Regions from separate parts of the Oerskovia sp. Root22 genome, predicted to be linked through region 2. Evidence: riboswitches for the same ligand, from Rfam matches in the RefSeq annotation. Region 2 holds a riboswitch; the other holds the start of a gene.
What was found. A riboswitch is a leader RNA that binds a small molecule or an ion and turns the genes downstream of it on or off. The one in region 2 is predicted to bind cyclic di-AMP.

Region 1 (4,407 bases), on a different contig from region 2:
CGTCCTCAGGCTCACGTGCAGCGCGGCCGCCCAGACGACGGGCGAGGCGTGCGCGTCCGGCTCGTCGAGGAACGCTCGGCACATCGCCAGCAGCGCGCGGTCGCTCGGCAGCGGGACGTGCAACGGCAGGGGCGTCATGCGCGACACCTCGAACAGGAGCAGCCGGACCAGCGCGCCGTCCCGGCCGTGCTCGTCGTACTCCACGGGGAGGTCGGCCGCCTCGAGGAGGAGCTGCCGGGCGAGAGGCGAGACCGTGACGACCTCGCACGTGGCCGGTCCCCACGGCGCGGCGGCGGGCTCGATGTAGAGGGAGCACGTGCTGACGCCGTACATCGTGACCTGGTGGACGGTCTCCGGGGGGATCCACACGGCGCGGTGCGTCGGGACGACCCAGCTGCCGTCGTCCGTCTCGACGTGCATGACCCCGGTCGCTCCGTACAGCAGCTGCGCCCTGCGGTGACGGTGCGGGGTGAGCACCTCGCCCGTCGCGTAGTCGGTGCCGATCGGGAGAACGTCGCGCGGGACGTCGTCGACCTGGTCGAGCGGGGTGTTGCGCACACCGCGACCCTACCCAGCGCTGGCGTGATCGCGAAAGAACCTGGCACATCCGCGGATGCACGCCACGGGGCTTGCTTCTTAGCGTGGACCCTGATGTTTCTCGTCCTGCTCCTGTCCGGATGCCTCACCGGCGTCACCACCGTCCTCTTCGGCTTCGGCGGCGGCTTCATGATCGTCCCGTTGCTGCTCTGGCTCCTCTCGGGGCCCGGATCCGCGCCGCTCGCCGAGGACATGGGGATGCACGTCGCGGTCGCCACCTCGTCCGCGGTCATGGTCGTCAACGCGGGCGTCGCGACGTTCGCCCAGCACCGTGCAGGGACCTTGAGGACCGACGCGCTCTGGCCCCTCACGGCGTTCATCGCCATCGGCGCTGCGCTCGGCGCCTCGGTCGCCGGCCTGGTGCCCGGCGAGGCGCTGCGATGGGCGTTCGTCGTCTACCTCGCCGTCACGCTCCTCAACGCGGTGCTGCGCCCGGGGTTCCTCGCCACAGCACGCCCCGCGCGTCCGCTGGGCCGAGCGACGACCTTCGTCGTCGGGCCCGCGGTGGGCGCGGTCGCGGCGCTGCTGGGCGTGGGCGGCAGCGTCATGACGGTCCCGCTCTTCCGTCGCCACGGCTGGTCCATGACGGACTCGGCCGGTCTCGCCAACCCGCTCGGCCTGCCCGTCGCCGTCGCCGCCTCGATCACCTACGTGGTGGCCGGCGGCGCCTCGGCATCGGTCCTCGGGGCCGGTCACCTCGGCTACGTCGACCTCTCGGCCTTCGTCGGCCTGGCGATCGGATCCGTCCTGGGGATCGTCCTCACGCGCCGGTTCGTCGGGCGGATGCCGGACCGCGTGCACGCCCGGGCCTACCTCGTGCTGCTCGCGGTGGTCCTCGTGGCGACCGTCGTCGTCTGACGGGCTCGGCTTCCGATCAGTTGTCAGAACGTGGCCGGTGGTGACCCCGGGCCGCTTCTGACAGCTCGGCGGTAGCGGCGGGTCCGGCCGACTGGCTGCGGAGCCCCCGGATCAGTTGTCAGAACGTGGCCGGGGTATGGCCCGGCCACGTTCTGACAACTCATCCGCGGCGGTGGTCGTGGAGCGCACCTCGGGAGCGACGTCCCGGGGTCACCGCCCCGCTCGCACGCTCGTGCCCGGGAACGCACGAGGCCCCGTCCACAGTGCTGTGGACGGGGCCTCGTGGGCGGGAAGATCAGCCGACGCGGACGAACGTCGGGTTGTTCTGCCAGATCTTGCTGTACTTGACCGTGCTGCCCGGGGTCGTGGCCTCGATCTGCATGCCGTTGCCGGCGTAGATCGCGACGTGACCGGGGGTCCAGATGATGTCTCCGGGGCGAGCCTCCGAGGCCGAGACGGCCGTGCCCGCGTTGCGCTGCGCACCGGACTGGTGCGGGAGCGAGACGCCGAGCTGTCCGTACACGTACTGGACCAGGCCCGAGCAGTCGAACCCGCTGGGCGAGGAGCCGCCGTACACGTAGGGCACGCCCACGTACTTCATGGCGATGTCGACGACCGACGAGCCCGAGGCCGCGGGCGCCGGGGCGGCGGCCTGGACGGTCTTGGTCGCGGCGGGCGCGGCACGCTCGACCGAGCGCGACGGCGCGGCGGCACGCTGCGGTGCAGGCGCGGGAGCCGGCTCGGGCTCGGGCTCCGGCTCGGGCTCCGGTGCGGGGGTCACGGCGACCGGGGCCTGCTCGATCGCGAGCGCCGCGTCGGCGGCGACCGTGACCACGGGGCTGGTCTGCAGGGCCTCGCGGGCCTGAGCGGTGACGGCGGCGAGGTCGACCGTGCCGACCAACGTCTTCGCCTGGTCGGTCGAGGGGGCCGCGTTCGCCGGAGCCGTGAAGACCGAGATCAGCAGGCCGGACGAGGCCGCGACGACGGCGCTGCGGCGGGCGACCGAGCTGACGCTCGACGCGGCGGATCGTCCGAGGGACGTCAAGGGGGTGATGGGACGGTGCGCAGCACGATGGCGCGCGGACGTGCGTGAGGTCACGAGTGTTCTCCTGGACGCCTGAGAGGTCAGCTGTCGGGTTCGGGTCGGAGAAGCTCACCCGGCCGTGCGGACCGAGGTCCGTGCGGCTTCACCCCAAGGACACCGTCTCCGGTGCCCACAAGAATGGGTCCCCCACCCCTGTCATGGGTGTAGTTCGTGGCCTCGGGAGGTGACAGGGTTCGGCGTCCACCTGAGGGCTCCGGCGAGAGGGTTCTCTGCGAAGCAGAATCGACGGTACATGGCAAGAGAGGGATTGTCACAGTGAGGTAACGAACTCCGCGAGTCGGACATCGATCCCTTTCGTCGACGAACCGCACCTTCTGCGAGAGGGCGCGCGCCGCCGTCGGGCACGGCGGGACGCCCCGCCTCAGGCTGGCTTGGTCGCCTTGCCGTCCAACCACAGGGTGTCCGACTCGTCGCGGTGCGTACCGGTCGACCCGACGTGCTTGCTGTCGATCGTGGGCCCCTTCTTGATGACGTGGACCAGCGCCATCGCGTGGCCACGACCCAGGTCGTAGTCCTCCTTGAGCCACTCCACGATCACGCCGGCCTTGACCGACGGGTCGTCGTAGCCCTTCTGCTGCGCGATCGTCAGGAGCTCGCGCGGGGTGAGCCCCGTCTTGTCCTCGATGGTGTCCAGGTACGCCTGAAAAGACATGGGGTCCTCGGTTCTCTCGGTCCAGCAGGTGCGGTCGAGGGGTCAGACCGCACCGACCAGCAGAACTCATCGGTCAGGACGGCGCACCTTCTGGTCGGTGCCGCACGCGCCGCGCGACCCAGCCGCGCTGCGCGGCCAGGACCCCCGCCTGGAAACGGCTCGTCGCACCGAGCACCTGGAAGAGCGTCGCCACGTGCCGACGGCACGTGCGGACGCTGATGCCGAGGCGACCGGCGATGGCCTCGTCCGTGAGCCCCGCGCTCAGCCCCGACAGGATCGAGACCTGCACCGTCGTCAGCACGGACCTGCCCCCGTCCTGGGGCGTCCCGACGATCTCCGACAGCTCCCTGTCGACCATGCTGCCCCCCTTCTCCCGACGTCCGGGAGTGTAGCCACGGCGGGCCGCTACCGGCCGGTAGCGTTCGCGCGGGGCGGGGCGGGGCGGGGCGGGGCGGGGCGGGGCGGGGCGGGGCAGGCGCGAGGCGGCGCGAGGCGGCGCGAGGAAGGCGCGCGGTGCTACCGCCCGAGCAGCCCGTCGATCTCGGCCATCTCGGCCGTCTGCACGTCGACCATCTGCTGCGCGAGGTCCTGCAGGTCGGTGTACCCACCGTCCGCGATCTCGCCCTGCGTCATCGCGATCGCGCCCTCGTGGTGCGAGTGCATGAGCTCGAGGAACGTCTTCTCTGCCTCTGCCACCGCTGTCGCGTCCCCCGCGCTCGCGTCCGCGAGACGTTCGAGCGACCCCATCTGGTCGCCCGTCAGCATGCCGTTCGCGACGTGCACCGAGTGCATCTGCATGAGGTCGTCCTGCCCCCACGCGTCGGCCCAGCCGCGCATGATCCCGATCTCCTCGGCCTGCCCGTCGAGGATCCGCTGCGCGAGGTCGCGCGTCGCGTCGCTCACGCCGTCGACGGCCAGGATGATCTCGCTCATCTCGACGGCCTGCTCGTGGTGCGGGGTCATCATCGCGAGGAAGTGCAGGTCCGTGTCGTTCGCCTCGGCCGGCGCCGCCCCCTCCGGGGCGGCCGACGAGGCCGGCGCCTCCGCCTGGGGTGCATCCCCTCCGGTCGAGCACCCCGCGAGGGCTGCTGTCACGACGAGCGCGGTGAGGACGGCGGGCAGCTTCTTCATGAGGACTCCGGTGTGTCTCGGGATCGCCGGGGCACGCGGGCGCCGGTGCGGCGAGCGTCCGAGC
Region 2 (4,407 bases):
CACACCGAGGAGGTGGCCTGATGGCCGCGACCCAGACCGAGGTGATCACCACCCCGGAGGCACAGACCCTGCGCGAGGCCATCGCGATCGACCAGCACCCGACCCGGCCGTCGCCGCTCGCGAACACCCTGACGTTCGCGTGGCGGGCGCTGCTCAAGATCAAGCACGTCCCCGAGCAGCTGTTCGACGTCACGCTGACGCCGATCATCTTCACGCTCATGTTCACGTACCTGTTCGGTGGGGCGATCGCCGGGGACACGACGACCTACCTGCAGTACCTGCTGCCCGGCATCCTGGTGCAGACGGTCCTGATCATCACGGTCTACACGGGCTTCACCCTGAACACCGACATCACCAAGGGGGTGTTCGACCGGTTCCGCTCGCTCCCGATCTGGCGGCCCGCCCCGATCGTGGGCGCGCTCATGGGAGACACGGTCCGGTACACGATCGCGTCGGTCATCACGGTGGGCCTGGGGCTCGCGATCGGCTTCCGGCCCGACGGCGGGCTGGTCGGCGTCCTGCTGGCCGTCGCCCTGCTGCTGGTCTTCGCGTTCGCGATCAGCTGGATCTTCACGATCCTGGGCCTCGTGATGCGCACGCCCAACGCGGTCATGGGCGTCTCGATGCTGGTGCTCATGCCGTTGACGTTCGCGTCGAACATCTTCGTCGACCCGGACACCATGCCCTCGGCGCTACGCACCTGGGCCGAGATCAACCCCGTGAGCCACCTCGCGACCGCGGTCCGCGCCCTCATGGCCGGCACCGCCACGTTCGACCAGATCGGGTGGGTCCTGCTGGCCTCGGTGCTCCTCACGGCCGTCTTCGCGCCGATCACCATGCACCTGTACCGCACGCGCAACTGAACGCGCCCCGGCCGCCGGCGTGCCGGAGCGGGCGTGACCTCGAGATCACGCCCGCTCCGGCACGTCCACGCGGTGCGGTGTCGTCAGCCCTCCGCCGAGGCGCCCTTCGCCACCGGGGGCTTCTCGTCCTCGCAACGCTTGGTCACGACCATGACGGGGCAGGCCGAGTGGTGCAGGACCGCCTGGCTCGTCGAGCCCAGGAGCAGCCCCGTGAACCCACCACGCCCGCGCGACCCGACCACCACGAGGTCCGAGGCCGTCGAGAACTCCGTGAGGAGCTCGGCCCCCGTCCCGTCGAGCACGATCCGCTTGATGGGGACGTCGGGGTTCTCGGCCTCGTGCCGGTCCACGATGACGTTGAGCCCCTCGGTGATGTCGTCGAGGACCTGCTGGTGGTCGATCGAGGCCGGCAGCCAGGCGAGCAACCCGGCCCCTGCCCCGACGGGCACGCCGGCGACGGCGACGAGCTCGGCGCTCCACGCCCTGGCCTGCTTGATGGCGTGCCGCAGGGCGATGTCGGCCGACGGTGAGCCGTCCACGCCGACCACGATCCGCTTGAGCGGCTGGATCGCCGGCAGCTCGCCGCCCTCCCCGCCCGACTTCAGGGGCACGACGACCGTGGGGCACCGCGAGTGCGCGGGCAGCGCCGACGAGACGGTGCCGAGCAGACGCTCGGTGAACCCACCCCGCCCGCGGGTCCCCACCACGACCAGGCTGTAGTCCTTGGAGAGCTCGACCAGGACACCGGCGGCGTCGCCGGTCGCGATCGCGGCGGTCGTCCTGACGCCCGCGGCCTCGGCCCGCTGGGTGGCCTCGGCCAGGACCGCCTTGGCACCCTCCTGGATCGCGGTGTCGTCCAGGGCCGCGTAGCCGCCGTCGAGCGAGGCCGCGGTGAAGGACGGGAGCGAGTACGAACACACGACGTGCAGGGGCCAGCCGACCTGGCGCGCGTACGCAGCCGCCCAGTCCAGGGCGTGCAGGCTGGGCTCCGAACCGTCGACCCCGACGAGCACGATCTCTGCACGAGTCATGGTTTCATCTCCTCCCGATGGTGAAGCACCATCCTGAGACAAACCTATCGAAAGAACAGGCAAAGTCCACCGAGGCGCCGGACCCCCGGAGGGGCGGGTCGCTCCCTCGTCGGCGCACTGCGCTCCCACGGCCCGCCTGCCGTCGGCCCGGCCCTCGCTCCCCCGCGAACGACAGCACCCCGTCACCCTGCACGAGGCAGGGTGACGGGGTGCTGTTCGAGCTGCGGAAGATCGCTCCCGCGAGGCTCAGAGGCCTGCGAGGGGACTCAGGCGACGCGGATGAACGTGGGGTTCGACTGCCAGATCTGACGGAACTGGATCGTCTTGCCGGGACGCGGTGCGTCGATCTGCATGTTGTCACCGGCGTAGATCGAGATGTGGCCGGGGGTCCAGATCAGGTCGCCGGGCTGAGCGTCGGCACGCGACACCTTGGTGCCGACGTTGCCCTGGGCGCTCGACTGGCGCGGGAGGGTGATGCCGACCTGCGCGAAGACGTAGCTCGTGAAGCCGGAGCAGTCGAAGCCGTCCGGGGTGGTGCCGCCGTAGACGTACGGGACGCCCACGTAGCGGCTGGCGATCGAGACGATCGCGCTGCCGTTGGCCGAGGCCGGGACGGAGACCGAAGCAGCCTTCTCGGTCGTCGACGTGGTGGCCGTGGTGTTCGCGGTGCGTGCGGCCGAGCGCGAGGAGGCCTGCGTGGCGCGCTCGACGACGGGCTCGGGCTCGGGCTCAGGAGCGGGGGTCACGGCGACGGCCGCGCTCTCGATCGTGAAGCCGGCCTCAGCGGCGACCGTGACGGACGGAGCGGACTCGAGCGCGGCGCGGGCCTGCGTCGTGAGCGCGTTCAGGTCGACGGTGTTGAGCTTGGCCGTGTCGTGGTCGACGGGCGCAGCGTTGGCGGGCATCGCACCCAGCATCGAGACGATCAGTCCCGACGAGGCAGCGACGACAGCGGTGCGGCGGCCGACGGAGGAAGCCGTCGCCGCCGAAGCAAGGGTGGAAAGCGGGCGTCGCGCTGCACGGTGGCGTGCGCCGGTCGTGACTGCGTTCACTGGATACCTCTCCTGGACGCCTGCGAGGTCAGCTGTCGGGTTCGGGTGGGAGAATCACCCGGCCGTCAGGACCGAGGTCCGTCTGGCTTCACCCCAAGGGCACCGTTTCCGGTACCCGAATTTGGGTCCCCCGTCCCTGTCATCGGGTCGTGGTGCTCCTCGCGCGGTGACAGGGTTCGGCGTTCCGCGCAAGGGCCTCGACGGACGATTCATCCGTGAAGCAGAACCGAACGTACACGACCTCCGGGTGAATGTCACGTTCCCGTCACGACGCCCTGGAAAGGCCTGGTATAGCAGGACGAACCGGCACAAGATCGTTGCCCCGGGCACCCCGAGAAGGCGCCGAGAACACCGCCGCCCCGCACCCCACGAAGGGGGTGCGGGGCGGCGGCGGAACCCGTGGTGCGCTGCGCTCAGGGCGCCGTGACGAAGATGTGGCGAGCGACGTCGTCGGGCAGGTCGAGGACCGTCTCCGCACCTTCCGCGGACACCGTGAACGACCCCGCCTCCGGCGTGACGGTGACCTCCTGGCGGGGCAGGATGCCCGCGGCCGCGATGCGGGCCAGCAGGTCCGTGTCCGTCTGGAGCGGCTCGGCGATGCGCTGCACGACCACGCGCAGCCCGCCCGGCTGGCGTCCCGCGCGGTCCGCGGCGGCCACGTACGCCGGCAGGGACACCACGCCGTCGAGGTACTCGATCTCCTGGATGTCCTCACCCAGCTCCGAGAGCCCCGGGATGGGGTTGCCGTAGGGGTCGTAGTGCGGGTGGTCGAGCAGGCCGATGAGGCGCTTCTCGACGAGCTCGCTCATGACGTGCTCCCACCGGCAGGCCTCGACGTGCACGAACTCCCAGTCGAGCTTGATGACGTCCGTCAGCAGTCGCTCCGCGAGGCGGTGCTTGCGCATGACGCGCTGAGCCTTGGCGTGGCCGTCCGGGGTGAGCTCGAGGTGACGGTCCCCCGTCACGACGACGAGACCGTCCCGCTCCATGCGGGCCACCGTCTGGGAGACGGTGGGTCCCGAGTGTCCGAGTCGCTCCGCGATGCGCGCACGCAGGGGGACGATGCCCTCCTCGTCGAGCTCGTAGATGGTCTTCAGATACATCTCGGTGGTGTCGATCAGGTCGGTCACGTCGCGCTCCTGTCGCTTGGGGGCTTGGGGGCACCTGCCGCACCGGCGGGCCGCTGACCTTAGTTTAGGTCCGAGCCACCGACATTGTGGACGCCCGACGGTGTTCGCGCCAGGCCGGACTATCGTTGCCCTGTGCCTGAGCCCACCCAGATCACCGTCCCCCCGCACCTGCTGCCCAGCGACGGCCGCTTCGGCTGCGGGCCCTCCAAGGTCCGCGACGCACAGGTGCGCGCGCTCGTCGAGGCCGGCACGTCCGTGCTCGGCACCTCGCACCGCCAGGCACCGGTCAAGTCCCTGGTCCGCCGGATCCGCTCCGGGCTCACGGACCTGT

Region 1: linked by a shared signal. The riboswitch ahead of ASE15_RS19080 (C40 family peptidase) and the one ahead of ASE15_RS00450 (C40 family peptidase) in region 2 are both predicted to bind cyclic di-AMP.

The regions. Positions count from the first base shown of each region.
Region 1 covers NZ_LMIL01000013.1:63,102-67,508, reverse strand. The annotation lists gene ASE15_RS19090 (helix-turn-helix domain-containing protein) at 1-558, opposite strand, end outside; gene ASE15_RS19085 (sulfite exporter TauE/SafE family protein) at 652-1,455, shown strand; gene ASE15_RS19080 (C40 family peptidase) at 1,751-2,554, opposite strand; cyclic di-AMP (ydaO/yuaA leader) riboswitch at 2,555-2,749, opposite strand; gene ASE15_RS19075 (DUF4287 domain-containing protein) at 2,922-3,212, opposite strand; gene ASE15_RS19070 (response regulator transcription factor) at 3,286-3,570, opposite strand; gene ASE15_RS19065 (DUF305 domain-containing protein) at 3,729-4,343, opposite strand.
Region 2 covers NZ_LMIL01000001.1:106,076-110,482, forward strand. The annotation lists gene ASE15_RS00435 (ATP-binding cassette domain-containing protein) at 1-21, shown strand, start outside; gene ASE15_RS00440 (ABC transporter permease) at 21-863, shown strand; gene ASE15_RS00445 (universal stress protein) at 947-1,894, opposite strand; gene ASE15_RS00450 (C40 family peptidase) at 2,161-2,799, opposite strand; cyclic di-AMP (ydaO/yuaA leader) riboswitch at 2,949-3,138, opposite strand; gene ASE15_RS00455 (metal-dependent transcriptional regulator) at 3,360-4,076, opposite strand; gene serC (phosphoserine transaminase) at 4,209-4,407, shown strand, end outside.